Regions from separate parts of the Bartonella sp. B12(2025) genome, predicted to be linked through region 2. Evidence: predicted binding sites of a transcription regulator. Region 2 holds the regulator's gene; each other region holds the start of a gene.

Region 1 (10,871 bases), 120 kb from region 2:
GGTGGCTAATTGAAAAATGGGCAAAGGTTCTTCATCAATCTGCAAACTCGTGTTACGAAAAAAAACAGCAAGTGCAGCATAAATACGCCCCTGATGAGAAATTCCTGGATAAGATCCTAACGCTATCTGATTAGCAGCCTCATTGCCTCGATAATCCGGATGTATGCGCCAACCAATATCCGCAAGAAGACATGCAGCTTTACGGTAACGGCATTCATTTTCAGTTTCTGAAATTCCAAAAACTTCAAAGGCATTACTCGTGAAATCAATAAGTTCTTCTGCCTGCTTTGGTGAGCGTGCCCGTAGAATAGCCATTTCCATACATGCTGCTATTAAAGGATCTGAAGTACGAATCTCTTGCAGCAGTCGTGAATAAAGAAAGCCTTCACGAACTCCAGCTCCAGAAAATATTATTTTTTCAAATCCCATACACTGAATAAGTTCAATAAGAACAATCGCTCCATAAGACAAAAGTTGACGACGATTCCGTGAAACAGCTGAGATTCCTTTCATGTTATCAACATTGCCACTCGCTACAAGACGCAAGAAACCTTCCATCTCAAATGCATCAACTTCATAGCCATGCATCACAGGTAACTGATAGTGTTTAGTTGCCATATGAAGTTTTGCTAAATTACGCCATGTCCCTCCTACTGCATAAAAATAACGTGCCACGCCTTTACGAGCAGCAGCAGACTTACGAAACTGCTCATTTACAATTTTTGCAGCCTCAGCAATATTATTATTTGACATATATTGTAGCCGTAAACCGCCTAACGGTAGAGTTACCCCCTTACCTACATCGAAATTATCAATATCAATAAGCTCGAGACTTCCACCACCAAGATCCCCAGAAATACCCTTTGGTTGGTAAAAAGTAGAAATAACTCCATATGCTGAATAAACAGCCTCTTCGTTTCCTGAAAGAAGATATATTTTATTTTGCAAAATATTTTCAGCATTTTGAATAAATGCTAACCCGTTTTTTGCTTCTCGCGCTGCTGCTGTTGCTAGAGTATAGACTTCATCTGCTCCAATCTGTCGACACAGCGCACGAAACCGTTTAAGTGTTTGCAACGCCATTTTCATCGATTTTTCTTCTAAAAATCCAGTTTTTGCAACACCTTGACCAAGACCACAGAGAACTTTTTCATTAAATAAAACTGTTGGTGAACGAACAAGAGCTTCATAAATAACAAGCCGAACAGAATTTGAGCCAATATCAATAACAGCGACAGGCTTACATCCTTTCAGCCGACCCTGAGCATCTATATATGTCATTGAATTTCAATCTTTATACATTTCGGCTTGCTGCCGATGCAACGCAACCAAATGCAAAGCAGAAGACTCAAAAGATTTTTCCCATCCCGAAAGACCTGCATTGGCCATAAAATACTCCTGCACATTAAACGGAAGCTCATCTTTTTTCGGTGTTACACGTTTTGACCTTCCGTCGTTTAGTATATCAAAGCTTTGTTTATTATCAATAATATTAGCCAGCATAATTTGTAAAAGAATCTGCTTGCGAACCGTTTTATTAAAAACTGGAGCCAATATTTCAACACGATAATCCAGATTACGAGGCATCATATCAGCTGACCCTAAATAAACAAGTGCGTTCTCACTTGGTAAATCTCCACCATTACCAAAACAAAAAATGCGGCTATGTTCGAGAAAACGCCCTACAATTGATTTTGCACGAATATTATCTGAAATCCCCGGAATACCAGGGCGCAAACAACATATACCACGCACAACCAAATCAATCTGCACCCCTACTTGACTGGCACGGTATAAAGCATCAATAATTTCAGGATCAACCAATGCGTTAACTTTCATCCAAATAGCAGCAAACTGTCCTCGTTGCGCATTGGTGATTTCTCCTTCAATATGTTTCAGAATACGACTGCGCAGTGTTAAGGGTGAAAAAGCAATCTTCATTTCTTCGTTTGGGCGTTCATCTTGAGTAATATAATTGAACAATAGTGCAACATCATGACCAATATCATCATCAGTAGTAAAAAAAGAAAGATCGGTATAAATCTTAGCATTAACTGGATGGTAATTTCCAGTTCCAAGATGAACGTAAGAGCAAAGGCGCTTTCCTTCACGCCTCACGATGAGTGACATTTTGGCGTGTGTTTTTAATGCAATAAAACCAAAAACAACTTGAACGCCTGCACGCTCGAGATCACGCGCCCAACGAATATTAGCCTCCTCATCAAAACGTGCTTTAAGTTCCACCAAAGCAGTTACCGACTTACCCTGTTCAGCAGCATGAATTAAAGCGCTAACAATTGGACTATCATTCGATGTACGATAAAGAGTTTGTTTGATTTCTAAAACATCGGGATCACTAGCAGCTTGACGTAAAAACTGCACAACAACATCAAATGATTCATAAGGGTGATGAACCACAATATCATTTTCACGAATAGCTGCAAAGCAATCACCATTATGCCTACGAATACATTCAGGAAAACGAGGATTATAAGGAATAAATTTTAAATCATCCCGTGGCACATAAACAATCTCTGACACCATATTAAGCGCCAAAAAACCATCGAGAATACTGATACAATTATCAGGAACAGAAAGACCATTCGTTATAAATTTGCGTAAATTTTCTGGCATTTTCGCGTCAAACTCAATTCGAATGACCTGCCCACGACGGCGCCTTTTCAAAGCAGTTTCAAAAAAATGAACAAGATCTTCAGCCTTTTCTTCTACTTCAATATCACTGTCGCGAATCACCCTAAATGTACCAATTCCATCAATTTCAAAACCAGGGAATACATAACTCATAAAAAAGCAAATAACATCTTCAGACGCAATAAAACGAAAATTATTACCTTCCTTAGGAAGAAGAATAAAACGCCTTAAGGCCGTTGGAACAGGCAATAACACTGTGATAGAGTGTTGATCAGCACACCGAGATAATTGAAAGGCTATAGAAAATCCTAAATTAGGAATAAATGGAAAAGAGTGAGAAGAATCAAGAGGTAAAGGTTTTAAAATGGGAAGAATTTTATCAAGAAAATACTTTTCGATCCATGATTTTTCAATTTTTGAAAGCTCATCAGGAGAAATAATTTCAATATCATTCTGTTTTAATTCATGACGTAAAATACTCAATTCTCGTAGTTGATTAGCCTGTAAATGTGAAATCTCAGCTAACACAAAATCAAGTTGCTCCTGCGGTGTACGCCCATCTGCACTGCACGCTGTAACCCCAGAACGAATTTGAGCAGCTAGGCCAGCAACACGAACCATAAAAAACTCATCAAGATTTGCTGCTGAAATTGAAAGAAACTGTAGCCGTTCTAATAAAGGATTCTTCGGATTAGCAGCTTCCATCAATACACGAGTATTAAATTGTAGCCATGAAAATTCTCTATTAACAAAGCGTATCGGATTTTTCATTGTTATATCCGATATAGAAACCTGATCTGCTACCCTCTGTTTCATATACTCTAGCTAATCTTCCTCTACACTTTCTAAGATCTTTATAGGTAAATATCTCACAGAACGCTTTACGAATATATTACCGTAACAATAACATATCAATGCACAATTTTTTTCATGTTATTTATATTAATATCTCAAAACAATTGAAACTATTCCTATGCGCAAAGTGCTAAAAATATAGTAACTAATCCCTATAATATAAAAAATAGTTAGTTGGCCTTAAAAAGCACCTTGCATTATTATAAGCTTTATTACAAACTAATGCGTAAAAATAGAAGATCAAAATCACACCTTATTAGACAATTTATCCGGAGTCTGCACACCATGGCTGATCACAACATTCCCCATTTCCAAAATGACCTTGGATATAAAACAATCGAAATTGGTGTCAAAGAATTTATGTGTGTGGGTGCTACACAACCATTCGATCATCCCCATATTTTTATCGATATGGGATCAGCTGATGAAAAAGTTTGCCCTTATTGTTCAACACTTTATCGCTATGTCTCCTCGCTATCGCACAATCAAACAAACCCACAAGGATGTTTATATCATCCAAACGATTCATTATAATGCGTTCTCAGCTTTTTCTATGAAATAACCTATGGATCAATCGCCAATCATCGTTGGAGGGGGTATTGCAGGTTTAAGTACTGCTTTAGCACTCGCTCATAAAGGAATTGCAAGTACTGTTATAGAAAAGTATAAAAAATTTGATGCTGTGGGGGCTGGTATTCAGCTCACCCCAAATGCGACTTGTATCCTTGCTCGTTGGGGAATTCTTAACAAACTTACTGAAGTGAGTATAACGCCACGCTTTCTTGAATTAAGAGATGGAGTATCTTTAAAAACGCGCCTGCGCGCTGATCTTATCAATTTATCAGAAAAAAACTGGAAAACTCCTTATATTACGATTCATCGCGCCGCCTTACAAAAAATTTTATACAACGCGGTTATTGAAAATCCTTTTATCAAATACAAAACAGGCGAATCTGTTGTATTGTTTACACAAACGGAAACTAACAGCATTCATATAAAAACAATAAAAACAGATGAATCAACTACAGCACAACAACAGTCCTATACAACACCGCTTCTTATTGGATGCGATGGAGTTTGGTCTACATTACGGCAATTGCCTCCTTTTCATGAAAAGGCAGATTTCAGTGGCTTTATTGCTTGGCGTGCAACAACAGCATTTGAAAATCTTCCTAAAGGCTTTTGTTCTTTATTGCAAAATACGAAGACAATTACTGCTTGGATGGGACCCAAAAATCACCTTGTTGTCTATCCCATTCAATCATCAGCAAAAGTTTTTAACTTTGTAGCCATTACTCATGAAAAAAATTCAAAAGAAGGGCAAATACATAAAGAAAATTTAAAATCTCTTTTCAAGGATTGGAATTTGCAAATTTTGCAAATCTTTGACCATATTGATGAATGGAGCTATTGGCCAGTCTTTCAAATGAAACAGAACCGTTTTCTAGGCTTAGAGAGACAAGTGTTTGTTGGTGACTGTGCACACGCAACCTTACCCTTTGCAGCGCAAGGTGCTGCTATGGCAATAGAAGACGCCGCTACATTAGCAGAAACGCTCTCTCTTAAAAATCTTTCATTAACTAAAGCTCTTTCGCTTTACGAAAAAATACGCACACCCCGAATTACAGCAGTAAAAAAACGTGGAGATTTTAATAGAATAGCCTATCATGCAACTGGTCCTATAGCACTTGCACGCAATTTTATCATGAAAACTCGTACACCAGAAAGTATCATGTCTCGCCTTAATTGGCTTTATACATATGATGCTATAAACTTAACAAATACGCATAGTAAAAACTTATAAAATTCCCCAATACCTTTTAATTATATAGATAGAAAGTGGCATTTTCTTGATTTTATTATACTAAAAGTCCTTCACAATTTTTCACAAACAAAAGCGAAACTTTCAGAATCTACAGTCTGCCTTAAAGCAAGCAGCGGTCTCATAACTCTTGATTTAAGTCAATTCCACATCAACAACACCATGAATCGATTTCATAGTACTCGCCACACGTGAATTAACCTTGTATCTCTTTGGAAGTGTAATTTCGACCTCCCGTAACCCATCTTCTTGAATAAGAATAAGCCCTACTTCTCCATTCCCTCTAGGATTTAAATTCTGCTCAATTTGTGGAAGCATATCAACTGTTTTTATAAAGAGGCGCATCATTTTATGATGCTGTAACGCTTCCTTTTCCAAAGATTGAAGCGTCTCAAGTCGTAAACTAATGCCCTCAGAGCGATTTTCTGCACTCACTGTGATGATAAAAGATTTTCCGGGTTCTAACATCTCTTCATAATCCGAAAGTACCTCAGAAAATAGAACTGTTTCATACTGCCCGCTTGTATCAGAAAAATGAATAATCCCCATTTTTTTTCCAGATTTTGTTTTGCGTACTTTTTTTGCCACGACAGTTCCAGCAAGCCTAGCAGCAGTTGCTCCTCCTTTAACGGAATTGGCAAAATTAACCCAAGTCTGTACGCGTTTTTTAGCAAGAATAGCTTGATACTCATCCAGAGGATGAGCAGAAAAGTAAAAACCTATTGCTTGAAATTCCCGATAAAGTTTTTCATCCGGTAACCAAGGAGATGTTTGCGATAAAATCAAAGGTTCTTTTAATCCACCCGTCATCCCAAATATATCAATCTGTCCGCTAGAATTGTTATCGAAATGACGAAGTGCACGGGCGTGAAAAGTTTCAAGATTCGCCAATAAAATCTCACGTGAAATATTAAAGCAATCAAAAGCACCAGCACAAACCAAACTTTCCATCGCACGCTTATTAACAATATGGGGATCAATACGCTCACAAAAATCTTCCAAATCCTTAAAAAGTTTATTTCCACGGCAAGCTACAATATGGTCAACAACCGCTTCCCCCACACCTTTAATAGCAGCAAGAGAATAATAAATACAGTTATCACCGACCTCAAAAACACGATGTGATATTTGCACACAAGGTGCAATAACTTTAATACCCAACCTTAATGCTTCACGCCGAAAATCATTTAACTTATCTGTATTCGTCATATCATACGTCATTGAAGCAGCCAAAAACTCAACTGGATGATGTGCTTTCATATAAGCTGTTTGGTAAGAAACAATCGCGTAAGCAGCAGCATGCGACTTATTAAAACCGTAATCTGCAAATTTTGCTAAAAGATCAAAAATAATATCAGCCTGATCCTTGTCAACACCGCCAGCAACAGCTCCATTCACAAAGCGTGTACGTTGTTTTTGCATTTCTTTGTGAATCTTTTTACCCATAGCGCGACGTAATAAGTCCGCTTCACCGAGTGAATAACCAGAAAGCACCTGAGCAATCTGCATCACCTGCTCCTGATAAACAATAACACCTTGTGTTTCTTTAACAAGATAATCTATTTTAGGATGAATAGAAGCAATTTCCTCTTCCCCATGCTTGCGTGCATTATACGTCGCAATATTCTCCATCGGGCCAGGACGGTAAAGCGCGACAAGAGCAATAATATCCTCAATACGATCTGGCTTCATCCCAATCAGTGCCTTACGCATACCAGAACTTTCAACTTGAAACACGCCAACCGTTTCACCACGTGCCATCATAGCGTAGGTCATTTCATCATTCAGAGGAATATTCGATAAATCTATTTTGATACCCTTTCGTGCGACAAAATCTACCGCCATTTTCAAAACAGTAAGCGTTTTTAATCCAAGAAAATCAAATTTTACCAGTCCAGCCTGTTCAACATATTTCATATTAAATTGTGTAACAGGCATATCGGAACGAGTATCGCGATACATCGGCACAAGCTCTGAAAGTGGCCGATCACCGATAACAATCCCTGCAGCATGGGTTGATGCATGACGATAAAGCCCCTCCAGCTGAAGTGCTATATCTAATGTGCGTCCAATGACAGGATCTTTTTTCTTTTCTTCCTCAAATTTAGGTTCATCCTTGATAGCATCAGCCAATTCAACTTGGCTCCCAGGCGTGGCAGGAACTAATTTCGTAAGATAGTCCACCAAACGATACGGGACTTCTAAAACACGCCCAACATCACGCAACACCGCACGTGCCTGTAACTTACCAAACGTAATAATTTGAGCAACTTGATCGCGACCATATTTTTTTTGAACATAATGAATAACTTCTTCGCGCCGTTCCTGACAAAAGTCGATATCAAAATCTGGCATAGAAACACGATCTGGATTAAGAAAACGTTCAAAGAGAAGAGAAAAACGCAATGGATCAACATCAGTAATAGTCAATGCATAAGCAACAAGTGAACCAGCACCAGAACCACGCCCTGGCCCAACAGGAATATCATGAACCTTCGCCCATTTTATGAAATCTGAAACGATAAGAAAGTAGCCAGAAAATTGCATGCGTGTAATAACTGAAATTTCATAATCAAGCCGCTTCTCATAATCTGCAACTGTATATCCTTCTGCCAATCCAATTGTCTCAAGTCGCATTTTTAAACCAGCTTTAGCTTGATTTAATAATTCGGTATCTTCTAGTTTTAAAGTAAGATTTGAATCAACAGATTGCTCTATAAAGCGAGGCAAAATTGGTTTTCGAATTGGTGTAGCAGTATGACAGCGCAACGCAATTTCAACGCTGTTTTCGAGAGCTTCTGGAAGATCAGAAAACAGTGCAACCATCTCATCTTGTGACTTTAAATAATGATCCGGCGTCACGCGTTTACGATCTGGATTAGAGACAATTTGTCCTTCTGCAACTGCCATCAGCGCATCATGCGCTTCATACCATTCTCTGTTCAGAAAAAAAGCCTCATTGGTTGCAACAAGAGGAATTTCATGTGCATACGCCAACTCAATAAGTGCAAATTCTACTTTTCGATCGTAAGAGCCATGCCGCTGTAATTCCACATAAAGACGATCACCAAAAATTTTTTTCAAATAAGTCAAACGTTCAACAGCACGCTCTTTTCTGCCTTCTGCCAAAGAAAAATTAATAGGCCCTCCCTTGCCACCAGTTAAAGCAATTATCCCTTCACTGTGTGACAACAACCAATCAACTTTGATATGAGGAAGATCAGTATCGCACTTATCGAGATAAGCACGACTAACAAGACGAACCAAATGAGCATAACCAATATCGCTAGCAGCTAACAAAACAAGAGAGCAGAAATCAGAAGGATGGTGCCATTTAGAAAAACGCTGGTTATCATTTTCATCACAAAAATCAACTCTGAGCTGACAGCCAATGATAGGTTGGATCCCATGCGAAAAACAATATTGCGAAAATTCCAGAGCACCAAATAAATTATTCGTATCCGTAATAGCAACTGCTGGTGTATGATCTGAAATCGCATGTTGAATGATTTGTGGGATTTTTAAAGCTCCTTCGAGCAATGAGTAGGCAGAGTGCACCCTCAAATGAATAAAGCGAAGGGAAGAGTTTTTTTTATCTCGTATTTTACTTTTATCTTCTACCACTCTCATAATTTCCCACTACAAAATAAATGTCAAATCGCAATCTTTATCTGTATTATAATAGAGAATACTCTAACTTATCACCCCACACATATTAGCAAGACATTCCAGTTCTATTTATATTTATAGGAGATTTCCATCAAGAAATAACTCTACTCACAGCAAATAAACACACCAAAAAGGAGAAAATCGTATAGAATATTGCTAATATTGACACTCTTTTAGGGAAGAGGCGTACAACATTCTCTTGCACTATTTTTATTTTATCCATTTTTTTAATGTTTTTTTCTGCTCAAAACGCAAAGTGTAAATCAAGCAGCTTTCTTTTATATAACTTATCCCCAAAAAGCTCTTTTAAAGCACTGGAAAAAACAAAAAGAGCACGCTAAATTTCCTTATGCCTCCAAGCCTTATTACTCCTCTTTTTAATTCTATCCGTACCCTTTCTGGGGTTACACCTAAAGTATATAGCTTACTGGCCAAAGTCTTAAACATTAATCCTACGCAACGTGAACCTACCCTTATTGATCTTCTTCAATTAATGCCCCATTCTGTTATAGACCGCAGAATGCGTCCCAGCATTGCTTGTGCACCAGAAGGAACCACCATTACCCTTGAAATTGTTATAGATCAGCATCAACCGCCACCAACTGGTTATAGCCGACTACCTTATCGAGTCGTTGCGCATGATCCAACAGGAAAAATAAATTTAGTATTTTTTCATGCACAACGTTCTTGGCTAGAAAAACAACTTCCAGAAGGAAAAAAAGTTGTTGTATCAGGTAAAGTTGAACGATTTAATGGACAACTTTCTATGGTGCATCCCGACCATATTGCACTAAGCGAGCAATCTAATCAGATGCCACTAATTGAGCCCATTTATCCCTCTACTGCTGGACTATCCACAAAAATACTAAGGCGTGTAATAAAAAACGCCATTGAATATATTCCCCTTTTACCAGAATGGATAGAGGAAAGCTTTAGAAAGCAACATAATTTTTCTTCTTTTTCTGTTGCACTACACCGCATCCACGCTCCTATAGATCCTGATGATTTAGATTTAGAAAGCGCAGCACGCAAACGTCTAGCCTATGATGAATTACTCGCTTGTCAATTGGCTCTTGGGGTAGTGCGTTTAAAAACAAAATCTCTTTCTGGAACTTCCCGCCCACAAACAGGAACTTACACTCAAAAATTGCTAAAAGCCCTCCCCTTCCAACTTACAAATGGGCAAATAAAAGCGATAGAAGATATTGCACATGATCTCGCTTCACCAGAACCCATGTTAAGGCTTCTGCAAGGTGATGTAGGAGCAGGAAAAACCATAGTTGCATTAATGGCGATAGCACAAATTGCTGAAAATTCAGCACAATCAGCTTTAATGGCACCAACAGAAGTTCTTGCTCGGCAACATTTTACTACGATCGCTCCTCTTGCCGAAAAGATCGGATTACAAACAGTTCTTTTAACGGGACGAGAAAAAGGCAAATTACGCACAAATATCTTAAATAATATCTTATCAGGCCAAGCTTCTATTATCATCGGAACTCATGCTCTCATACAAAATAACGTCACTTATAACAATCTTGCTTTAGCTATTATCGATGAACAACATCGTTTTGGTGTACATCAACGTCTTGCCCTTACAGCAAAGGGTCATAAAGCTGATATGCTGGTAATGACTGCCACCCCTATTCCACGCACACTGGTTTTGACAACTTTTGGTGATATGGATGTTTCTAAAATTACAGAAAAACCAATTGGACGACAACCAATTACTACAGCAACACTCCCTTTAAAACGCATTAATGAACTTATAGAACGAATTGCAGTTGCATTAAGTAAAGGAGAAAAACTTTACTGGATCTGTCCTTTAGTGGAAGAATCTGCAGCTCTTGAACTTACTTCAATTGAAATCCGC
Region 2 (10,871 bases):
ATTACGTTTCTTTGTATTTTCGTCGAAAAAGCCAATTGCTGACAAATAATTTGTAAGTGCATCAACCCAAACATACATTACATGCTTTGGATTACTTGGAATACTAATCCCCCAATTTAAATTCGCTCGTGAAATAGAAATATCTTTTAAACCTGATTTTATGAAGCTTATAACTTCATTACGCCGTTCAGTAGGAGCAATGAAACCATGGTTTTTTTCATAATATTCAAGAAGAGCTTTTTCATAACGCGAAAGTCTAAAAAAATAACTCTCTTCTTCGTTCCATTCAACTGGAGAGCCTAATTCCTTCTCACGACGGATTTTATCTTCTCCAATTTCTGTATCCTTTTCTTCATAATAAGCTTCCTGACGGACTGAATACCAACCGGTATAACGCCCAAGATAAATATCGCCATTTGCTTCCATTTTTTTCCAAATTTCTTGACAAGCTTGATAGTGCCGCTGTTCTGTCGTGCGAAGGAAATCATCGTTAGAACAATTTAATGTTGCAAGCATTTTTTGGAATACAGCACTGTTGCGATCTGCAAGTTTCTTAGGTGTTACACCTAACGTTTCTGCTGTCTGTTGCATCTTTAAACCATGCTCATCCGTACCAGATAGAAAAAATACATTTTTGCCATCTAATCGTTGAAAACGGGCTAAAGAATCGCTTGCAATCGCACTATAGGCATGTCCAATATGTGGAGCTCCATTAGGATAAAAAATCGGAGTTGTTATATAATATGTGTCACGCATGTCATACTCGCTGTGAAACGCAATAAAAAATAATAATGACATAACGTCTGTCAATCATATTGTCACGGAAAAAGCTCACTTTCACGAATAATCTTATGAACTTTAAAAAGCAAGTTGATAATGAATTGCTTTTTATCAAGGTTAAATAATTGTATTTCCCTTACTTCTTGATGAATTTCTTCCCATGCTTGCGCGCATTTTTTTGAGAAAGTCAGATTTCCCTTTTCAGCCAGCATGATAGCTTTTTTTTGAATTTTATCAAGAATTTCATCGCAAAATTGTTGAAATTGGATCCCAGAAGAAGGTGAAGAAAGTGTTTGAGCAAAAGTATGTGTCGTAGATAAATTGCAAACAGATTTTTCCAAAAGAGCATCAATGGTTTTAATAATTTCAAGCCCACCGTGGTAAATAAGTAAAGCTGCTTTTCGAGGATTCCCTTTAGATTTTTTAATAATCATTTCAAGAGCTTTTTCATCGATCATTACATGATTGGAAAAAATATGTGTAATGACTTGTTTCATTGCATCATCATGCAATGGCCGCAAGGAAATCTGTTGGCAACGTGAACGAATTGTTGGGAGCAATCTTCCTAAAGAATGGGTGATAAGAATGAATAAAGTCTTTGCAGGAGGTTCTTCAAGCATTTTGAGAACTGCGTTAGCAGCATTTCTATTCATATCATCTGCAGAATCAATGATAACAATACGCCACCCACTATCTTGTGATGTTTGATTTAAAAAATGCAAAATATCGCGAATATCATCAATGAGTATGCCTGTTTTGAATTTTTGCGTCTTTAAATCAAAACGACGTGAAATGTATAAAAGACCAGGATGAATACCCTGCATAATTCGGCGCCATATGATTGAATTATATTCCGGTTGCAGAAAATCACCTTTTTGAGAACTTAAAATATTCCAAGCAAGGTGAAATGCCAATGTGGCCTTTCCAATCCCGCGTTCTCCTTCAAATAATAACGCATGATGTAAACGCCCTTCCTTACACATTTTCACAAAAAAATGACGGGCAGCCTCATGACCAAAGATGGTATTATTCTGTGACGGTGATAGAACGGCATCAATATCATCATATTGGCGTAAAGATTCTACTACATCACTCATAGAAAATGATCCAACATTACCTGATGACAAATACTTTTTATTTTATGCGCAACGACTTCTACTGCATCTGTTGCATCAATTACTTGAAATCTATGAGGTTCCTGTTTTGCCAATCCAAGAAAAGCTTGACGTCTTTGTTCTTGGATTTTAAGTTCATCTTTTTCAAAATAATCAATCGTTTCTACTTTTTTTCTTCGCAAATTTGCGCGTTCCATACCACACTTTGCTGGCATATCTAACAAGAACGTTAGATTAGGCATTATCCCATTCACAGCAACACGTTCTAAGACAGAAAGAGTGCACAAATTGACTTTATCATTGAGACCTTGATAAACACGCGTAGAGTCGATAAAACGATCACATAATACGATCTTACCTTTTTGTAAGGAAGGTGCGATCACTTCGATAACATGATCGGCACGCGCTGCCGTAAGCAGGGTTGCTTCAATGAAGGAGCCATAATGTTGTGCTTGACCTGACAACAAAATGTGGCGCATTGCTTCTGCACCTGCTGTTCCTCCTGGCTCTCGTGTTGTAACAACATCATAGCCCTTGCTACAAAAATATTGAGCAAGCAAAGAAATTTGAGTTGTTTTTCCTACTCCCTCTCCCCCTTCAAATGTGATAAAATAACCTGACACGTATAAACATCATCCCTTATTTAAGCACGTAACTATAAATATTTCCGTAACCATCCAATTGTTATCTCATAGAATGCATCTTTTGTTTTTGCAAAGAAACTTCCTTCCTGAACATTGGCTCCAGAAAAAATTGGTTTTTCAAGAAGAAGCTTTTTACCTTCTGAAATTTGAATAACACCAACTGGTTGCCCTAAAGCAACAGGAGCTTTCAACGGACCATGATATTTAATTTTCGCTTTAACATTAACTTTTTTTTCATTCGAAAGCATAAAGCTTATCGGCTTGTTAACAATAAGAGGAACAGAATTTTCTGACCCACCATAAACAGAAGCGCGACCAACTATCTCTCCCTTTGTAAAAATCGTTTTAAGATCAAAAGCACTCATTCCCCATTGAAGAATGCGTTCTACTTCTTTTGTATCTCCCTTACCATCCTGCAAACCATTTATTGCTAAAAAAAGACGTCGATGGTTTTTATAAATAGAAACAACCATTGAACCCCCTTTTTCTTCACTGTAACCAAAACCAAATCCTTCTACACCAATTTTCTTAGAAATAAGAGGGTTTTTATTACGTTGAAAAATTTTATTCCAAGTAAAGTGAGGTTCACGGTAAAGCGCATAATAATCAGGATATTCATAAAAAATATGACGCGCTAATGTGATCATATCGCGCAATGTTACAAACTGCCCTTCTTCAGGAAGTCCTGTCGCATTAACGAAATGGCTATGCGACAATCCAAGTGTTTTGGCTCTCTGATTCATCAGCTTTGCAAAATCAGCCTCACTTCCCGATATTCCTTCTGCAAGGATAATAGCAGCATCATTCCCATTAACAATAATTAAACCACGTAAAAGATCAGAAACACTAATTTCTGTCTTTATTTTTGCAAACATAGTGGTTGTACCGGAAGGCGCTCCACCTTTGCGCCAAGCATTTTCACTTACCTTGAATTTCTGTGTACTGGTTAACAATCCTTCTTTTAATTGATGAAATATGACTTCAGCCGTCATCAGTTTTGCTAATGAAGCGGGGGGGAAAGTAACATCACTCTGTTTTTCAAAAAGTATTGTATCTGTATCATTATCTAATAACAGTAATTGCGATGCAGAGTTTTGAAAGCTTTGTGCTCTCCCCCACTCATTCAATGTCAACATCCAAAATAAGGTAAATAAAACCCTTAGTGCTGTATGCATAACCGCCTCTCACATATCTAAAGAGTTAGTATAAACAGTCCTCTTATACCAGAAAAGCTTTGTTTATTTTTTCAAGATTGAAAAAACACCACAAACTTAGAATAGATTTCTATTTTGCTAAGTACCATTAAAACAAATAGGATTTATTTTTAATGTTTTAAGTGTACGAAAAGCATAATAAAGTTTTTAAGGCGTCATCTTTTCATAATAACACACAACCTAATTGTTCATTTGCAAATGAAGGTCTTGCTACAATCAGCCACTTGTAATCATCTATAACTTGAAAACTATATACAATCAGAAACAAACATTGTTTTTTCTTAAAACAATTATAATTAATTGGCTCTCATGCTTTTGCTTAGCTTATTTATAAAAGCTACTTGATCAAGCAACATCGGCTTATCGATCAAAATGGGACCAATTTCCGGCAATCTTATTGAAAGAGTTTTATTGAATTGATTTCGTTCAATTGCAGCTTCATCCAATTGTTTTTTAATATCCGCACCCAATCTCTCTAGTATGATATCTTCTCTCTCTTTTGAAATACTCGCCAATACTGGTGGGGATAGAGCGTAATTCTCTGACGTATAAGAAGCCATTAAATAGGCACCATCATAATAGTCAACAGGCGCATCAGAAATATATTCCACTTTAACATTTGCTACACCTGCATTTGCATAACCAAGTATTTCCGCAGCTTTCTTTGATAAATCAATAATTCTATCTTTCATAAAAGGACCACGATCATTCACTCTGACAATGATAGAAGATCCATTTTTCAGGTTAGTAACACGAGCATAACTGGGTAAAGGCATTGTGGGATGAGCAGCAGTCAAGAGATTCATGTCATAGACTTCACCATTTGCGGTTAAACGTCCATGAAAATCTGAACCATACCATGACGCTTCTCCCACGCGTTTATAGGTTGGATCATTTTTGGGATAATACCACTTTCCTTTTATTTTGTAAGGTTTGCCGACAACAACCCGCCCCCCCCTCTTTTCTTTTGATTGATTTTTTCCACTTGAAGTTTTTTGAGGAAAAATAACAGTCTTTGCATCAGTTTCCTTATTATGAGCAGAGTTTTTTACTGCAAAATGCGCAGTTTTGTTTGTGGAACAAGATACCAACAAATGGGAAATGACAACCACAAAAACAAGTTGAAATGTTGATTTAACAATGAAAGTAAACTTCTTTTTGCTATTTAAAATCATTTATTCAGCTCGCTTATTTTTATTACGTATTCACAGAAAAATTAAGCATTCACGGCAAAAGATCACGTCACACTTCTGTATGCGATAGGAACATTCATAATTTCAAATGATTCTCCTCATACGCCTATGCTATCCTTAAATTTTACTTTTTATCAAGAAATTAATGTATTAACAAAAAATACAATATTATAATATAAACTGTGAATAAGCAGAATACTTCTGCTTATTTTACAATAAATAGCAATTACTTATTTATACATATTTGTGCTGTTCGAAAAAAATATTAATAAAAACAGTATGTTATCATATTATTTTCATGTAAATGATTATGATTCTTTATGCATACAATGAGAGAAAAGAGAGCCATACACAGATTTATGATGGTTCTCATGTATCTGAGAAAGCTAGATTTTCCTGTGATGTAAAGGTTTTTAGCAATGAGCTTTTAAAGTGCATTTATTGCGGTAGTGCCAAAATTTTCGGTAGTGAAACCATCTGCAGATAACTGAAGTTCTAAATCATGAAAAATACGAATTCTTTGATAAGATCATACAGCCTAAAAATACAAAGTTCTAACAGAACAAAACAACCATCTTAACAAATGCGTGTTTCACGCCACGGATGAGTTGCGTATAAATAAGGGGAATGGACATGCTACATTGCTCACTGACCATAACGCAATCAAATGTTGCATACGCTTTAAGAGAAGTTAAAAAATAAGAAGAAGAGATTTTAGAAATCAAGCCTACTAAAGAATTACTCATTCAGATCAATAAAATCACAGCACCCCAAAACAGGTAATGCTTATAGCATATTGATGATCGTGCTTACAAAAGCGTAGAAAAATAATATATTTTTGACGTAGTAGAAAGGAGACGCGCTACCCCTGCAGAGACTAAGCATTTTAAATGGCTTTAAATGTTTTTTAATTGGACTGTTTATAATGCTCTTGAATAGAAATTTTGCTTTTAACATAAAACCGCTAAAGTCTGTTAATATAGGGGGATTCACGCTATGGTTAGAAGAAGGTATCGACAAATATTATCATCGTTGGGCACATGGTACACATGAATGCGAATGGGTTAATGTTATCTGTACTGTAGGTGGTACGGTTTGGATCGATTGAAAAGATATTAAAGATAATTATCCATTTAAAGACAGAAAAAAGCCAATTTAAAACAGATGTTTTTCTTCAAATTTTTCTTAATTAACAGAACCCCTTAAAACTGATTATATTGGGGTAAAACATTCACTAATAGTAAAGCGTGAATAAGCTCGTTAAAGAAAGTTTTGGCACCTTGTTTTATGAGCCGTGTAACGCGGACAGGCTTTAAAATCGGCACATGGATTAAGAAAGTTAATAGCAACACATGTAACTAATGCAAAAGCAACAGCATCACAACTTAAAGCGCTTTTGGCTTGAGAGAAAACAGTATTGCATCGCTGTATACCAAAATGGCTGATAGAAAATGGTCGGCAATGGAATCAATAGAAAAGGCTCAGGATAGGTAAAGATAAACCTCTAGTGTAAAAAGAACGAAGACTCCCGCACTTTTATGTAGGCTATTGATTTTATCAAAATATGGTGAGCGCGCAGGGATTCGAACCCTGGACCTACTGATTAAAAGTCAGTTGCTCTACCAGCTGAGCTACGCGCTCCCACACAAGCCATCTCACTTGTAGAAAGTAAGCGGAACATACGGTCGACTTTTCATTTGGTCAACACCTTTCGAAAAAAAATATTATTATTAGGTTTAGTTATCAATACTTTTCTGTTTTTTTCTCCTTTTCTCATCACGGTAAATATAAGTTTTTCTTCTTTTTAAGCTTGAGCAAAAGTAATAATTTAAACATAAAAAACGATTCATAGCGTCTAAAACAAAAATAGTGAATAATTCAAAATTACAAGAGGAGTAGGTAACATATGTAAAAATGGTAAACTGAGTTTTATAAATAACCAAAGCAAATAAGAAAAAACAGTGATCTCCACTGTTCTTGAATGTAACGGTTGGAGAAAAAGGGGGTGTATTTATCAGAAGATATAGATGTTATATCATTCTTATGCAGATAACATTATCTATTTTTATTTCTTTAAATGTTTTGTTTTCACATTTTCAAATATGAGAATGCACACTGAGCATATACTTGGAAACCCATTAATATATAGAACTAAAGCAGAGATGAAATAAAAGTCTAACACAATTGAAGTGAACTGAAAAATACCACTAGTGATGATAAAAAGATCGCGTTCAATATTTTAGCTGTAAATAAATTTACTGAAAATAATTCATCTTAGTTAAGAAAGTAAAATATATATATTATATATATTTATTATTAATATAAATAATAACATATTAAATTATTAAATTTACTTTTAAAATAAAAAGTAAAGATTTTTTTGAATCATCTCTAAAAAATTTATAGAATAATTACAGAAACATATATTTTAATTTCTTCCTTTTGGATTGGAATATTGAATGCTAACATATAAACAATATGAGCTACTCTTGTTCATTCGCAATTGTATGAAAGAAACTGGCATTCCCCCCTCCTTTGATGAAATGAGAATTGCATTAGAGCTTTCTTCAAAGTCTGGCATTCATAAGCTTATTGTAGCCTTAGAACAACGAGGTTTTATACGTCGTTTGCCAAATCGTGCTCGTGCAGTGGAGGTGATTCGACTCCCCGATAAAATAACATTTAATCTTTCTTTGGCTCGTAAAATTTCTCCCAATATGATAGAAAAAAATGGAAGAAAAGTATCAAAAAACTTTGATACTTTTGAAGCAGAAGAACAAAAAAATATCACTATTCCCATTATGGGGCGCATTTCTGCGAGTATGCCTACGTCTGCTATATTGCAACAAACAAATACGCTTTCTTTGTCACAAGATATGATTAATTCAGGTGAACACTATGCTTTAGAAGTTAAAGATGATTCTATGATTGAAGCTGGTATTCTTAATAAAGATACTATAATTGTTAAACGCCAAAATACAGCAACATCAGGTGAAATTGTTGTCGCGTTCATTGATAAAAAAGAGGCAACGTTAAAGCGTTATCGACGCAAAGGAGCTTCTATAGTATTAGAAGCTGCAAATTCTCACTACGAAACATACACATATGGATCTGAACGTGTACAGATACAAGGTAAAGTTATCGGACTTATTCGTAAATATTAAAAAATTATTTGGTATTTTTTAATTATTGTGTCACATTTATTAGTAAAGCACATGCACCCATAAAATATTTTTAAAAATAAATAACTTTAGAAAAGAATGTATTGCATATGTATAAAAGTTAAAAAGCATTTTTTATTCTTAATGAAGTAAAAACAGCAAAAAAATTTAAACATTATAAAAGTTGCAGGATTTATCATGGCAGCACCTCGTATTAGTTTTGTCTCCCTCGGATGTCCAAAAGCACTAGTAGATTCTGAGCGAATTATTACAAGGCTTCGATCTGAAGGTTATGAAATTTCACATAAGCATCAAGGCGCTGATCTCGTTATTGTGAATACCTGTGGTTTTCTTGATTCTGCCCGGAATGAATCGTTAGCCAATATTGATGAAGCCCTCAAAGAAAATGGAAAAGTTATTGTAACTGGATGCCTTGGTGCTGATCCTGAGGTTATTCGTCAAGCACATCCTCATGTATTGGCCATTACAGGACCACAAGCCTATGAAAGTGTTATACGAGCTGTTCATACAGCAATTCCTCCAGTTCATGATCCATTTATCGATTTAGTTCCTCCGCAAGGTATCCGCTTAACACCTCGCCATTATGCTTACTTAAAAGTTTCCGAAGGGTGCTCTAATCGATGTAGTTTTTGTATTATTCCTACTCTGCGTGGTAACCTTGTTTCACGTCCCATCAATGATGTTCTTCGCGAAGCTGAAAAACTTGTACAGGCTGGTGTAAAAGAACTTTTGGTTATCTCACAAGATACGAGTGCTTACGGTATTGATATTAAATATCTTGAAAGTTCTTGGAAAGATCGCACAGTACAAACAAAATTTTTCGACCTTTGCCGCGAACTAGGAAATATGGGCATTTGGATACGCATGCATTATGTCTATCCCTATCCGCATGTTGATGAAGTTATTGAACTTATGGCTGCAAAAAAGATCCTTCCTTATCTGGATATTCCTTTTCAGCACGCATCGCCAACCGTTTTGCGCAACATGAAACGTCCTGCCCTTATGGAAAAAACAAACCGTAGAATTGAAAAGTGGCGAGAAATTTGTCCAGATCTTGCTTTACGATCAACATTTATTATTGGTTTTCCAGGTGAAACCGATGAAGATTTTAACATACTTCTTGAGTGGTTAGAGGAAGCAAAAATTGAACGTGCTGGCTGCTTTAAATACGAAGAAGTAAAAGGAGCTACTGCAAATAATTTGGGTTTAGAAAGAATTTCTGAAGAAGTGAAAGAAAAACGCTGGCATCGCTTTATGGCAAAACAAAAACAAATTTCCACACGTCTTTTAAAGAAAAAAATCGGAAAAAGACTCCAAGTTCTTATTGATGAAAGTCAGGGTAAAATTGCTAAAGGTCGTAGCCAATACGATGCTCCAGAAATAGATGGTGCCGTGTATATATCATCACGAAGACCATTGCACGCAGGCGAATTTGTCACCGTTAAAATTGAACAATCAGATGCTTATGATCTCCATGGTATTGCAGTTTAGAATTATAAATAGATTAAAACTGATTTTCTTTAATGTTGAATAATTATAATAAACTTTTAAAAGCTCTATTATAGTGGAAACAACCCTAACTACCAAAAAAATTATAAAAATTCTTACAACTTAAAAAAACTTCTCACATGCTCTTCAGAAGTATTAACTAAAGGGTACAAGACAAAAAAACAATCATTCACCAATTACACTAAGAAAATTCATAAAAAACACTCCAATGGTGATTTTTAAAAGTCGAAAAAGCAAGCTAAAAACATTAGAGGTAAGTTTTATAATACCCAACTACAAATAGCAGAAACGACAAAACATACATAATATACAGGATACATTCTAAAGCAATAATATAGATAAATTCCTGGAAACTTATACCATTTTTATCTAAAAAAGAAAAAAAACCAAATGGGTCTATTGTCTTAAAAAATGACAATAGACCTGATATAGTTTCACTCACAAAGCAATAGAATAATTTTAAATATTTATAAAAAAGATCTATAAAGGGATAGCCCTCCTCTTTCAAGACAAACAATCAACGAGAATAGAACTCAACAACCAAATTTGGCTCCATTTGTACAGCATAAGGAACATCTGCAAAAGCAGGAATACGCGTAAACGTTGCTTTCATCTGATTATGATCTGCTTCAATATATTCAGGCACATCACGTTCCGCTAACTGCACAGATTCCAATACCAAAACAAGCTGTTTTGACTTTTCACGAACTTCAATAATATCACCTGGTTTACAACGGTATGATTGAATATTCGTACGCCGACCATTTACATTGATGTGACCATGATTGATAAATTGGCGAGAAGCGAAAATTGTAGGCACAAATTTTGCACGGTAAACAACAGCATCCAAACGCGATTCCAAAAGACCAATAAGATTTTCACCAGTATCACCGCGCCGACGAGCGGCTTCCTCATAAGTTTTACGGAATTGTTTTTCCGAAATATCACCGTAAAATCCTTTTAGTTTCTGTTTAGCACGCAATTGCACACCATAATCAGAAAGTTTTCCTTTACGGCGCTGCCCATGCTGACCTGGACCATAACTACGGCGATTAACAGGAGATTTTGGACGACCCCAAATATTTTCTCCCATACGGCGATCAATTTTATATTTCGTTGTTTCGCGCTTGCTCATCGCATTTCCTTTAAAATAAAAAACAAAATCTCATGATGAGATATCAAGGAAACGCGCCCTCCTCTGCCTTTAAATACAAAGACTGACAGAATACCTCAA
Region 3 (10,871 bases), 540 kb from region 2:
GTGCACCTTTGCGTCTTTTTTCAGGAACGCGAACCCTAGACTCGGAAATTTTTAAGCGCGCTGTTTGATCAGCTTCCACCCGTGCAATTTCACTGCGCGTCAACTGCCCAGAACTAATTGGATCCAGACCTTTAATACCGTGAGCAGCTTCACCATCGGCAATAGCTTTTACTTCCAACACATGCAATTTACAAAATTCTGCAATCTGATCAAAAGAAAGAGCAGTGTTATCAACCAACCAAACTGCTGTCGCTTTAGGCATCAAAAGTCGCGTTGCCATCTCTATAATATCCTCTTATTCGCCTCTTTTTTATTGAGGCAGGTTATCGCCCACCCTAGAGCACTGCTTATACATCAGATTTTCGTCACTCACTCTTAATAAAGCAAGGCATGGAATCAACTACCTTTTCCATGAAATCATATTTTGTTATAGCCTGATTTTTGATGAACGACAAGACACCTGTCTTGTAATGATCCTCAACAGAGTGTCTTTACCTTTAAGGTGAATTTTCTTATAAAGGCTTATTCGATCACTTCACCTTATGCTGCAGCACATTTGTTCTGGTGGGATGCATATTTCAGAGTCTTAAATTTTTAAGGGACAGCCCAACCAGAAAAAAAACAAAAACTGGAAAGAAAACTATGGCAGGCCATTCACAATTTAAAAATATTATGCACCGTAAAGGGCGTCAAGATGCAATGCGCTCAAAAATATTTTCTAAACTTGCACGTGAAATTACAGTTGCAGCTAAACAAGGTGCCCCTGATCCGGCAATGAATCCACGCTTAAGACTCGCTGTCCAGAATGCTAAGGCACAGTCGATGCCAAAAGACAACATCGAACGCGCGATTAAAAAAGCTTCAGGAAACGATGTCGAACATTATGATGAAGTGCGCTACGAAGGATATGGTCCAGGCGGTGTTGCAGTTATTGTCGAAGCTTTAACAGATAACCGCAATCGCACCGCTTCAAATGTGCGAGCCGCCTTTACCAAATCAGGTGGGGCTCTAGGGGAAACAGGTTCCGTGAGCTTCATGTTTAATCGAATTGGTGAAATCATCTATAAGCCGGACGCAGGAACAACTGACAGCATCATGGACGCAGCAATCGAAGCCGGTGCCGAAGATGTACAGTCAGAAGAAACCGGACATCATATTATCTGCGCGTTTGAAGATATTGGCGAAGTTTCTAAAATGCTTGAAGCAAAACTTGGAGAAGCAGAATCGATCAAAACTGTTTGGAAAGCGACCACCCTTTCGCCAGTAGATGAAGAAAAAGCTTTATCAGTTTTACGACTTATTTCGACATTAGAAGATGATGATGACGTGCAAAATGTTTATGCCAATTTTGATGTTAGCGATGAGATTTTGGCGAAATTATCTGTATAATCCCTACGCAATCATCACTGTGTGAATTCTCTTTTCAATGAAAACCTTTCTCTACATAAAAGTGCAATCGTCTCTCATTTTTGCCGCAACATACACAAAGTCCTGCTTCAACAGCAGGACATCCCATATAGATCCATCTAGATTCTAAAATACTTTCAATAAAAAACTCAAAAGCTTTCTCTCAATTTTTAAAGGAACTCTTTTATAAAGGCGTTTTTCTCAAAGAAAGTTTTATAGAAAAGACAGCAGAAAGCTTTAGAATATATTCAGACGAATAAAATCAATTGTAAATGTAGAAAACCACCTTTCTTAAACTGTGGAGGCGATTTGTTGCTGTCCTGATCTCATGATTTGCGCACTGTTTGTTTTTATTGAGCACTTTATTTTTATTGTACAGTAAGCAATGGCGACCATGCTGGATCAGAAGCATCATTAGGTGTGGGCAACTGACGTTCATTGCGTCCAGTAATATCAATCGTATAAAGTTTAGGACCCATACCCGGATTTTTGCGAAAGAACATAAGCACGCGACCATTAGGAGCCCAAGTTGGTCCTTCATTGTGAAAATCCGTAGTTAAAATTCGTTCTCCTTGTCCATCAGGATGCATAACACCGATAGAAAACTGTCCCTCTGATTGTTTTGTAAAGGCGATATAATCACCACGTGGTGACCAAATGGGTGTAGAATAGCTCCCTCCATTTGAAGAAATACGCTGGACATTGCTACCATCGGCATTCATCGTATAAATTTGCGACTTTCCGCTACGATCTGATGCAAAAACGATTTGTGTCCCATCGGGAGAATAAGAAGCTGATGTATCAATGGCTGAAGTTGTTGTAAGCCGCGTCATCGTGCGGGTACGTAAATCCATGGTGTAGAGGTTCGCACTACCGTCATTTTGCAGCAAACTCATGATCACTTTTTGTCCATCAGAAGAAAAACGTGGAGCAATCGTCATATTATCGAAGGTCCCTATCAATTCCCTTTGCCCCATTTCAATTTGTTGAAGATAAACATGAGGCGCTTGATTATGTTCATAAGCCATATAGGTAATTTCTTGTCGTTTTGGTGAAAAACGCGGTGTAAGAACCAACTCACTACCATCAGAAATATAGATTAAATTTGCTCCATCTTGATCCATAATCGCTAAACGTTTAACGCGTGCATTTTGGGGGCCTGTTTCATCTATGAAAACAATTCGTGTATCAAAATAACCACTTTCTCCTGTCATCTCACTGTAGATCTCATCTGCAATCATATGCGCAACGCGCCGCCAACGCTCTGTAGCTGTATAAAAACGCCGTCCTTTGAGTTGTCGATGTGCAAAGACATCCCATAAACGAAAATCAACTCTCAATCGTCCGTCGACTTCTCTTATAACTTGCCCAGTGACCAACCCTTGTGCTTTTATTTTTTGCCAACTAGAAAAATACGGTTGCCTATTAGGATTAGAGATTTTTTCAAAAAAAGATGCCTTGTCAAGCGGTAAAAAAAGACCCGACCGCTCGAGATCAGCTGTAATCACAGCTGCTATTTTCAACCCAATTGAATCATTGGAAATAAAATCCGTAATTGCAATGGGAATAGGTTTAAAGTCAGCACTAGAAATAGTACCCTTCAGTTGTGCATGAACAGATGAAAAACTCGAAAACCACAAACCGCAAGTGACAATAAACCAAGAAAAAAATTTGTGTCTCGTCATAGTCATGATGGCATCTATCCTTTCATTGAAGAAAAAAATATATCTTTCATCGTGTTATTCCTTGAAGAGGGTCAACATTAAAATCGAACCCCTGCCCCCACAAGTCATATTGATCGCGTGGAAGATTTGCATAAGGTTGACATGAAAAAACAGCTGCATGCACCTGTCTTATCATAATCGCTTGCTGACTCTCCGTACCGCTTAAGGATTCAATAATTGGATCCCCTATAACCATTCCTTCACGGCTTAGGTAAAATCGCAAACGCACAATCGGACGGTTTCTAAAATCACCCCCAAGCGCCACAAGCTTAAGCTTCTGTTGAATACATCCCCCAACAATATTGACCAATGTTTGTGCCATTTTTGTGATATCGCCAATATTTTTTCGTCCACCCAAAGATTCTGGCGTACTAGAGCGTTTTGCTCCACCTCCTTGCGTGCGTGCACGATTGAGAAGATCGTTTTCTTCCATTGCCAAAATATCTTTAATTGTCTGCTTCGTCATTTCTTTGTTTTTCAATGCTTGTGCATTTTGAATCGCGGATTTTTTGGCAGGCTTTGGTTTAAACTGTGGAAGAAAAGATTTTTTTGGCAGCATAATTTTAGGATCCTGCTGACGTATTGTTGCTTGCTTCACAGGCAATTTTTGTACCGTTGAAGCCGATTCTTGTGATGACACCACTTCTTCATTTTCACTTTTGTGAATTTCGAAAAACTCCTCTGGCATAACCTTTGAAACATTCTCTTGAGATATTTCTACAATCTCCTTTATTTTTGCTTCTGATAATTCTTGTTCTGTAAACTCTGGTGAAGATTTTTCCAATGCTTTCTCTTCTCCCGAAGATGGAGGTGTTATCTCAACAGACCGCAGTTTTTCTTTTGGTCTAAAAGGCGCAAGACTATCTATCTGTCCCTCTCCAACGTGATGTGCTTCTTCTTTTTCTTGTGGTTTAATGGTTGGTTTCACCGCAGCAATTGCACGCACAGGAGCATTCAATGCACCCTGTTGAGAAGAAAGCTCTTGAACCAGAGGAGCAAGAGTAATAGGAATAACTTCCAATTGTTGTGGCAAGGAGACAGGACTGACGAGATGAACAGCCCCCAAACTAAGGAGAATCACATGTCCTGCAAGAGATAAACCCAAGCCTCGTTTCATGTTATGATAAGAGTTTTTGCTCATCTCCATACCTTGCATTTTTTATTTTTAATCATTTTCCGCTATTTTTACCTATAACCTGTAACAATTTATGATAAACTTTACTGTGCCAAACTGGCTAAAGCAACTTGTGAAAAACCTGCTTTTTGAATATCGGTAAGCAATTTTAACACTTTTTGATATTCAACAGTTTTAGCAACACGCACAAAAATACGTTGTTTTTTTTGTGCAGGATCAGTCTCTAATTGAACTTTGAGTTGTGCAATCAAAGCTTCAGGTGTGTCATAATAATCTTGATTAATAGCGAAGCGTCCTTGCGCATCAAGTGAAACCGTAAGTGGAGTATTCTGCGTTTGCACGGGTCCAGCCTGACTATAAGGCAAATCAAGAGGAACACCATTGACCAAAAGCGGAGCAGAGACCATAAAAATAATCAACAATACCAGCATGACATCAACAAAAGGTGTTACGTTAATCTCGCTTATCGGTTGGCTGCGTGAACGATGCCGTCTGCGCATATTTTTTCTAAAAGAAGAAGAAGCAACAGAAACGCCCATAAATAACCTCCTTTTATAATGATGAATGAGATGTGAGTGTCTCATCGATACGCCGTGAAACAATTGTCGAAAATTCATCGGCAAAATTTTCTATTTGTGCGATTATCCGAGCACTTTCATTGTTCAATTTATTATAAGCAATAACTGCTGGGATTGCTGCAAATAAACCAACAGCAGTAGCCAAAAGCGCTTCCGCAATGCCTGGTGCAACAATTGCAAGCGAAGTGTTTTGAGATGCTGAAATAGAAAGAAACGACCCCATAATACCAACAACCGTTCCAAAAAGGCCGATAAAAGGTCCTGCTGATCCAAGTGTTGCAAGAAAGCTTAATTTTGATTCTATTTTTGCACTTTCGCGTCCCAAAGTAAGATCCATAGCCTTATCAATTCTGCTCTGTAAGCTTATGGATGTATGAATTCCTTTTTCAAGAGATTTTTTCCATTCCCCCATTGCTGCCATAAAAACTGCAGATATACTGCTGATGTGCTGAATTTTATATTCTACATAAAGATCTTCTAAAGCCTTCCCTGACCAAAATATGCGTTCAAATTGTTTTATTTCACGCCGTATTCTCCGATAGGTAAAAATTTTATCAAAAATAATTGCCCAACTCCATACGGAAGCCAACAGTAACCCAATCATAACAACTTTAACAACCAACCCCGCTTGCATAAACAAACTCAAAACTCCAATCATTTCCGGATTTGTTAGTTCTACGTGTGGCATAATGCTTGTCCCTTTAAATGAAAGATTCATTTGTTAAAATTTAATAAAGCAAATTGTTTTATAGGCTCTAAATTTAAGAAAACAAACTCCCCTCTTTCTTTTAAAAGAGCCAATACAATATCACTTTTAAACAGAGTACACCTTCAAACAAGAATTGTTGAAAAAAGCTCCTTGGGTAAACGTCGTGGTTTTCCTGTCTCATTAATAAGAGCAATTTCCACTTGTGCTGTTACCAACATCATATCCTCACGCAAAACATATTGCTCCATGAAAAAGCGCGCTCCTTGAATGCGACTAATCCGTGTTTTGATTGTTAAAAGATTATCGATTTGTGCCGGTCGTGAAAAATTGATTTCCATATGGCGTACAACAAAAAACAGTTTTTCACCCTCAGCACCTGATGCTAACATCTTGTTATTAAAACCTGTATCTCGTAAAAATTCTGAACGTCCCCGTTCCAAAAATTCTAGATAGCGTGCATGATAAACCACGCCAGAAAAATCTGTATCGGCAACATAAACGCGCATCTGAAAGTCATGAAAAACATTTGTATGATTATTTTTAAAAGTTTTTTTTTCAGTCATCTTCCATCCCATAAAATCATTGTGGTAAATACTCTTGAATATCGAGTAATTGAGCGTGTTTTGTGGTAAAATCGTGGAACCTGTGGCACAAAATATTAAACAACTCCAATCTCTTGCTGTCAGAATTCATCCAAGGACAATGCAACCGTTTTACATGAAAAACATCTTTATGGTTGTGCTTTAAAAAAGATGTTTTATTCATCTTCTCCATTCCATAAAGCTGTTTGCAGTGGTGAATAGTCCTGTGTATCGAACAATTGAGTACGTTTTTGTGTTGAAACCGTGGAAGCTGGAGCACAAAGTCCTAAATGGTTCCAAGTTTTTTCTGTAAGAATTCGCCCACGGGCAGTGCGCTGGATAAAACCTTGCTGGAGAAGATACGGCTCAACAATATCTTCAATGGCATCACGCGGCTCTGATAAAGCAGCAGCAATCGTTTCAATGCCCACCGGCCCACCTAAAAAAGTTTCTGCAATCAGCAGCAAATAGCGACGATCAAGCGGATCGAGACCAAAATGATCAACTTCAAGACGAGAAAGAGCTTCATCAGCAATCTTTCGGTCAATTTTTTTTGCTCGTTTGACCAGTGCAAAATCACAAACGCGCCGTAAAAGCCGTCCTGCAATCCGTGGAGTACCACGTGCTCGGTGCGCAATTTCACGGGCACCATCATCACTGATCTCTACCGAAAAAATCCGAGCATTACGCTGAACGATATATTCCAATTCCTCTATGGTATAAAAATTTAACCGAATTGGGATGCCAAAACGATCCCGTAATGGTGTTGTCAAGAGCCCTAAACGTGTGGTTGCAGCAACCAAGGTGAATTTGGCGAGATCAATTTTAACCGAGCGCGCAGCAGGCCCTTCACCAATGATAAGGTCAAGCTGATAATCTTCCATGGCCGGATAAAGAATTTCTTCAATTGCCGGATTTAAACGGTGAATTTCATCAATAAAAAGGACATCGCGTTCTTCTAGATTGGTTAAGAGAGCCGCTAAATCTCCCGCTTTGGCAATAACCGGCCCTGAGGTAGAGCGAAAATTAACGCCTAGTTCCTTAGCCATAATCTGTGATAGCGTCGTTTTTCCCAAACCGGGTGGTCCCACAAACAAAACGTGGTCGAGCGCTTCTTGACGTGCTTTTGCCGCTTCGATAAATATTTTCAAATTTGCGCGTGCTGCTTCTTGACCAATAAAGTCATCAAGTACTTGTGGTCTTAAGGAACGATCAGGATCGTTTGGAAGGGAAATACTGCCAAGAAGGCGTTTGTCTTCATCTTTATTCATTGTTACCTTGTGCTAAGTGGAAGAAGAAAGCAATTTAAGACTATAGCGAATAAGCAATGCAGAGGAAACGGTTTCCCCTTCAAGAGCATTCATCGCTAAAGCAAGAGCCTTGGCCGCTTGATCACGTTCAAAACCGAGTTTTATCAAAGCAGAGAGCGCATCATTAATTGGCTGATTTGTCATCTCCAAATGGGGGGGAGCACTATAGGTTGCATTTTCGTGAAAGGATGGTACTTTTCTTTTAAGTTCACTTACAATTCTTTCACTGACTTTTTTACCAACACCCGGAGCACGGCTAATCATTGCAATGTCGCTTAATGCAATTGCTTGTGATAATTCATCCGGCGATAAAGTGCCCAAAATTGCCAAAGCAACCTTTGCACCCACACTAGGAACATTTTGCAGCAAGCAAAACCACTCTTGTTCAACTCTTGTAGCAAAACCAAAAAGGCGAATGAAATCTTCACGAACGTGTGTTTCAATAAAGAGGCTAATACTCTCACCAAGAGCTGGTAAAGAAGAACGCAACCGATTTGACACAAAAACAACATAGCCCACACCCTGAACATCAATAAGTATATGATCATCAAAGATGTGTTCAAGGATACCTTTTAATTTGCCAATCATACCAGAACCTTTGAATGATAAGATCCGTTGATGCTACTGCTGCGATGTGTACTATGGCAAAGCGCAAGCGCAAGCGCATCGGCTGCATCACTGCTATCAAATTCAGCACGTGGAAGCAAAATTTTTACCATCATATGAATTTGTTCTTTAGCGCCATGGCCAACACCAATAACCGATTTTTTGACTTTATTTGGAGCATATTCAAAAACTGGAAGCTTTGCTTGCGCTGGAACAAGCAGTGCAATAGCACGCGCTTGACCAAGTTTTAAAGTTGCCGTAGCACTTTTGTTGACAAACACATGTTCCACAGCAGCTTCATGGGGCATAAATTGATGCACAATCTCTGAAAGTCCTTTATAAAGCTGGCAGAGTCTGGAAGCAAGGTCGCATCGTGTATCAGAAGAAAGTGTCCCTGCTGCAATGAATTGAAGGCGATTCCCCGAGAGATCGACAATGCCCCATCCTGTGTGCCGTAGTCCGGGATCAATGCCTATAATACGAATCGCCTCTGCCATAAAATAAGTCTATACATTTTTTCCGCATTTGAACAGAGGCCACACAGCAAAGAAAACAGAGGAAACAGAAGGCATTAATCAGAATGCGTTTTAAGAAAGCAAACATACAACAGAATGAAAACGAAACAAGATACAAAATTTTCTAAGAACGTCTAAACGCTATCTTAAGCAATTCGATTTGTTTGCCCACCGGATTGTCCTCTTCTAAGATATAGGAAGATCCGTCTTCTCTACCATAGCGCATATACTGCATACGCGCTTCTAGACGAAGTGAACGGACGACAAAGTCGCGGAAAACTTCTGGAAACTCTTGCCAATGAGCACTTTTTAGTTTCAGCGTCGGTGTATGAAGCGATACTTTTGCAATTTCTTTTTGTATTTGCTCTGGTGACATTTCTCCTTCACGTTCTGCACGAATAAGGAGAAGTTGAGAAGCGATTTGCATAAGCCGTGTACTTAAATACATCGCTTCTTTCGCATAGAGTGCAGAAACCTCTGCTGGAAGAGAGCGTACAGCTAATTTGCCTTCTGTATCAATGTAAGCTGCTGTTTTTTCAATCAGCATCATCGTTTCTTCATAGAGGCGATTAAAGGCATTTTCAAAAGCATTATGCTCAATCATGATAATGGGTTCATCATATGGACGTTTATATGCGCTCACGCTTTTATACTCCAAATATCAGCACAAAATTATAAACATTTAACGAAGTGAGAGTTTAAAAGTTTCTTTTGTTGCTGTGTAGAATGCTTTTTTAAGTATTGAGTACCCCTTTCAAAACTTTTGCGCAACGAGCTTCTTACGCTAAAGTTAATATCTCAAAAGCACGCTCTTATAAACTTCGCAGGTTTCCTCAGAGAAAACTGCTGAAGGGATCGACATTTTTCACAATAATGGCGACCCAAACTGCATAGCCATACCACTTATGGTTAATAAGCTATCGGAAAAAAGCATTCCTGTCATCACTGTTTTTAAAATTTATCCAAATATCGCAAAAACAATCTCCATTACAAAGACGGGTAAACTGTATTCTCCTAAAATTGCTAAAAGATATCGCTTGGAGACACGAAACAAATTGTGCAAGCAAAGGATTAGCGATAATAACGCAACAATATGGAGTAGATGCGGCAAACTTAAAAAGGTTTTATTAAAGTTAATGAATGGGCAAGACCGGCCAAGCCACCACCCCCCAATGCCCCCACCAGTTTAAGCAAACCCATAATAGCGAAAACAAAAGGTAACCTACTGAAAAAAATCAAAAAATACTGAAAGATAATTGTTTTCTTTGTTTAAGAATAAAGTTCTGATCAAACCTTATGATAGAATTGCCAAGACAAAGGATTCAAAAATCACTGCCTCTGTAAAAGATAAGAAGGTGAAGCAATTTCATAAAATCTGCTGAAGTACAGTATGAACAAACCAAAAAAAATAGCTTTTTTGTTTACAACTTCCATCAAGTGCAAAAGGCACAAAAGCACCAAAACAATACAAGGCGGGAAAATATTCTTATACCCCGATTAATGTCTAAAACTTAAGATGCTAGAAAATGCGATGAAGTGAAAGGCTATGTGAAAAAGAAGCCCACATTGTTCGTCGATAAAACTTTTTCTGTACGCCACAATAAAAAAGCACCTAAAAAGACTTCAAGTTGCAAAAGTAGTGAAATGCCTCATAAAGCTGAAAAGCTCTCTGCCAAAGTTTGTGTACAATACAAAGTAAAAGACTCTTAATGTAACCACGCATGAAAGCGCAGCCAAAGAAAAATCACCAAAAGTAAAACAAATATTTCTGCTAAATCAGAAAAACCAAAGTTTTTATGTGTTATAACTTCATATAAAATTCTGGGAATATGGTTGATGAAAATCGTCAATAAGGCTAAGGAACAAAAAACATTAATACGTATATCACAATGAAAAGAATGCGTATTATGGCTGAAAACACACTGATACCCCATAAATGGATCTCTACAAGTCACAAAAACAGCCGTTTACTTTAGCAAAAAACACACAATAGGATGAATCTTTAATTTTTAAGAATCAAGGATTTTGTATGACAAAACAAAAAAGTAAATCAATTGACCCCCACCTTTTTCCTCAATTGGTTTTGACATTAGATGTTCGGCGTATCTTACAGCCCACCTTTTTGCGCCAAATCTTGCAAACAAAGTCTTTTGTATGCGTTATCCTCTATGATTCTCAGGGTTCAAAGGATGATGCGTTTTTTTTACAAAAACAAGCGCAAATCTACGTGGAAGATATTCAACGTAATAATGCCGCCCTTCTCATCGCTGGTGACAGCCGAATTGCTGGACGAATAAAGGCTGATG

The links. The regulator LexA, encoded in region 2, represses DNA repair genes until DNA is damaged. The targets are predictions, from matches to a motif close to TGTTCNNNNTGTGTTCNG.
Region 1: the regulator LexA is predicted to act here: its motif matches at 9,060-9,077, upstream of dnaE (DNA polymerase III subunit alpha).
Region 3: the regulator LexA is predicted to act here: its motif matches at 8,597-8,614, upstream of ruvC (crossover junction endodeoxyribonuclease RuvC).

Annotation. Positions count from the first base shown of each region.
Region 1 is NZ_CP200031.1:812,874-823,744, forward strand. Features, by position in the region: gene ppx (exopolyphosphatase) at 1-1,281, opposite strand, end outside; gene V3564_RS03650 (RNA degradosome polyphosphate kinase) at 1,288-3,468, opposite strand; gene V3564_RS03655 (zinc-finger domain-containing protein) at 3,793-4,041, shown strand; gene V3564_RS03660 (FAD-binding protein) at 4,073-5,311, shown strand; gene dnaE (DNA polymerase III subunit alpha) at 5,465-8,953, opposite strand; gene recG (ATP-dependent DNA helicase RecG) at 9,348-10,871, shown strand, end outside.
Region 2 is NZ_CP200031.1:696,540-707,410, forward strand. Features, by position in the region: gene metG (methionine--tRNA ligase) at 1-756, opposite strand, end outside; gene V3564_RS03110 (DNA polymerase III subunit delta') at 819-1,877, opposite strand; gene tmk (dTMP kinase) at 1,874-2,518, opposite strand; gene V3564_RS03120 (D-alanyl-D-alanine carboxypeptidase family protein) at 2,551-3,714, opposite strand; gene V3564_RS03125 (septal ring lytic transglycosylase RlpA family protein) at 4,050-4,928, opposite strand; gene V3564_RS03130 (hypothetical protein) at 5,872-6,054, shown strand; tRNA gene V3564_RS03135 (tRNA-Lys) at 6,512-6,587, opposite strand; gene lexA (transcriptional repressor LexA) at 7,406-8,110, shown strand; gene rimO (30S ribosomal protein S12 methylthiotransferase RimO) at 8,306-9,619, shown strand; gene rpsD (30S ribosomal protein S4) at 10,155-10,772, opposite strand.
Region 3 is NZ_CP200031.1:1,232,423-1,243,293, forward strand. Features, by position in the region: gene V3564_RS05470 (DUF1013 domain-containing protein) at 1-280, opposite strand, end outside; gene V3564_RS05475 (YebC/PmpR family DNA-binding transcriptional regulator) at 643-1,389, shown strand; gene tolB (Tol-Pal system beta propeller repeat protein TolB) at 1,776-3,098, opposite strand; gene V3564_RS05485 (cell envelope biogenesis protein TolA) at 3,139-4,272, opposite strand; gene V3564_RS05490 (ExbD/TolR family protein) at 4,350-4,805, opposite strand; gene tolQ (protein TolQ) at 4,819-5,532, opposite strand; gene ybgC (tol-pal system-associated acyl-CoA thioesterase) at 5,676-6,116, opposite strand; gene ruvB (Holliday junction branch migration DNA helicase RuvB) at 6,311-7,405, opposite strand; gene ruvA (Holliday junction branch migration protein RuvA) at 7,418-8,032, opposite strand; gene ruvC (crossover junction endodeoxyribonuclease RuvC) at 8,029-8,547, opposite strand; gene V3564_RS05520 (DUF1465 family protein) at 8,690-9,208, opposite strand; gene V3564_RS05525 (hypothetical protein) at 9,524-9,676, opposite strand; gene opgC (OpgC domain-containing protein) at 10,272-10,499, opposite strand; gene V3564_RS05535 (thiamine phosphate synthase) at 10,595-10,871, shown strand, end outside.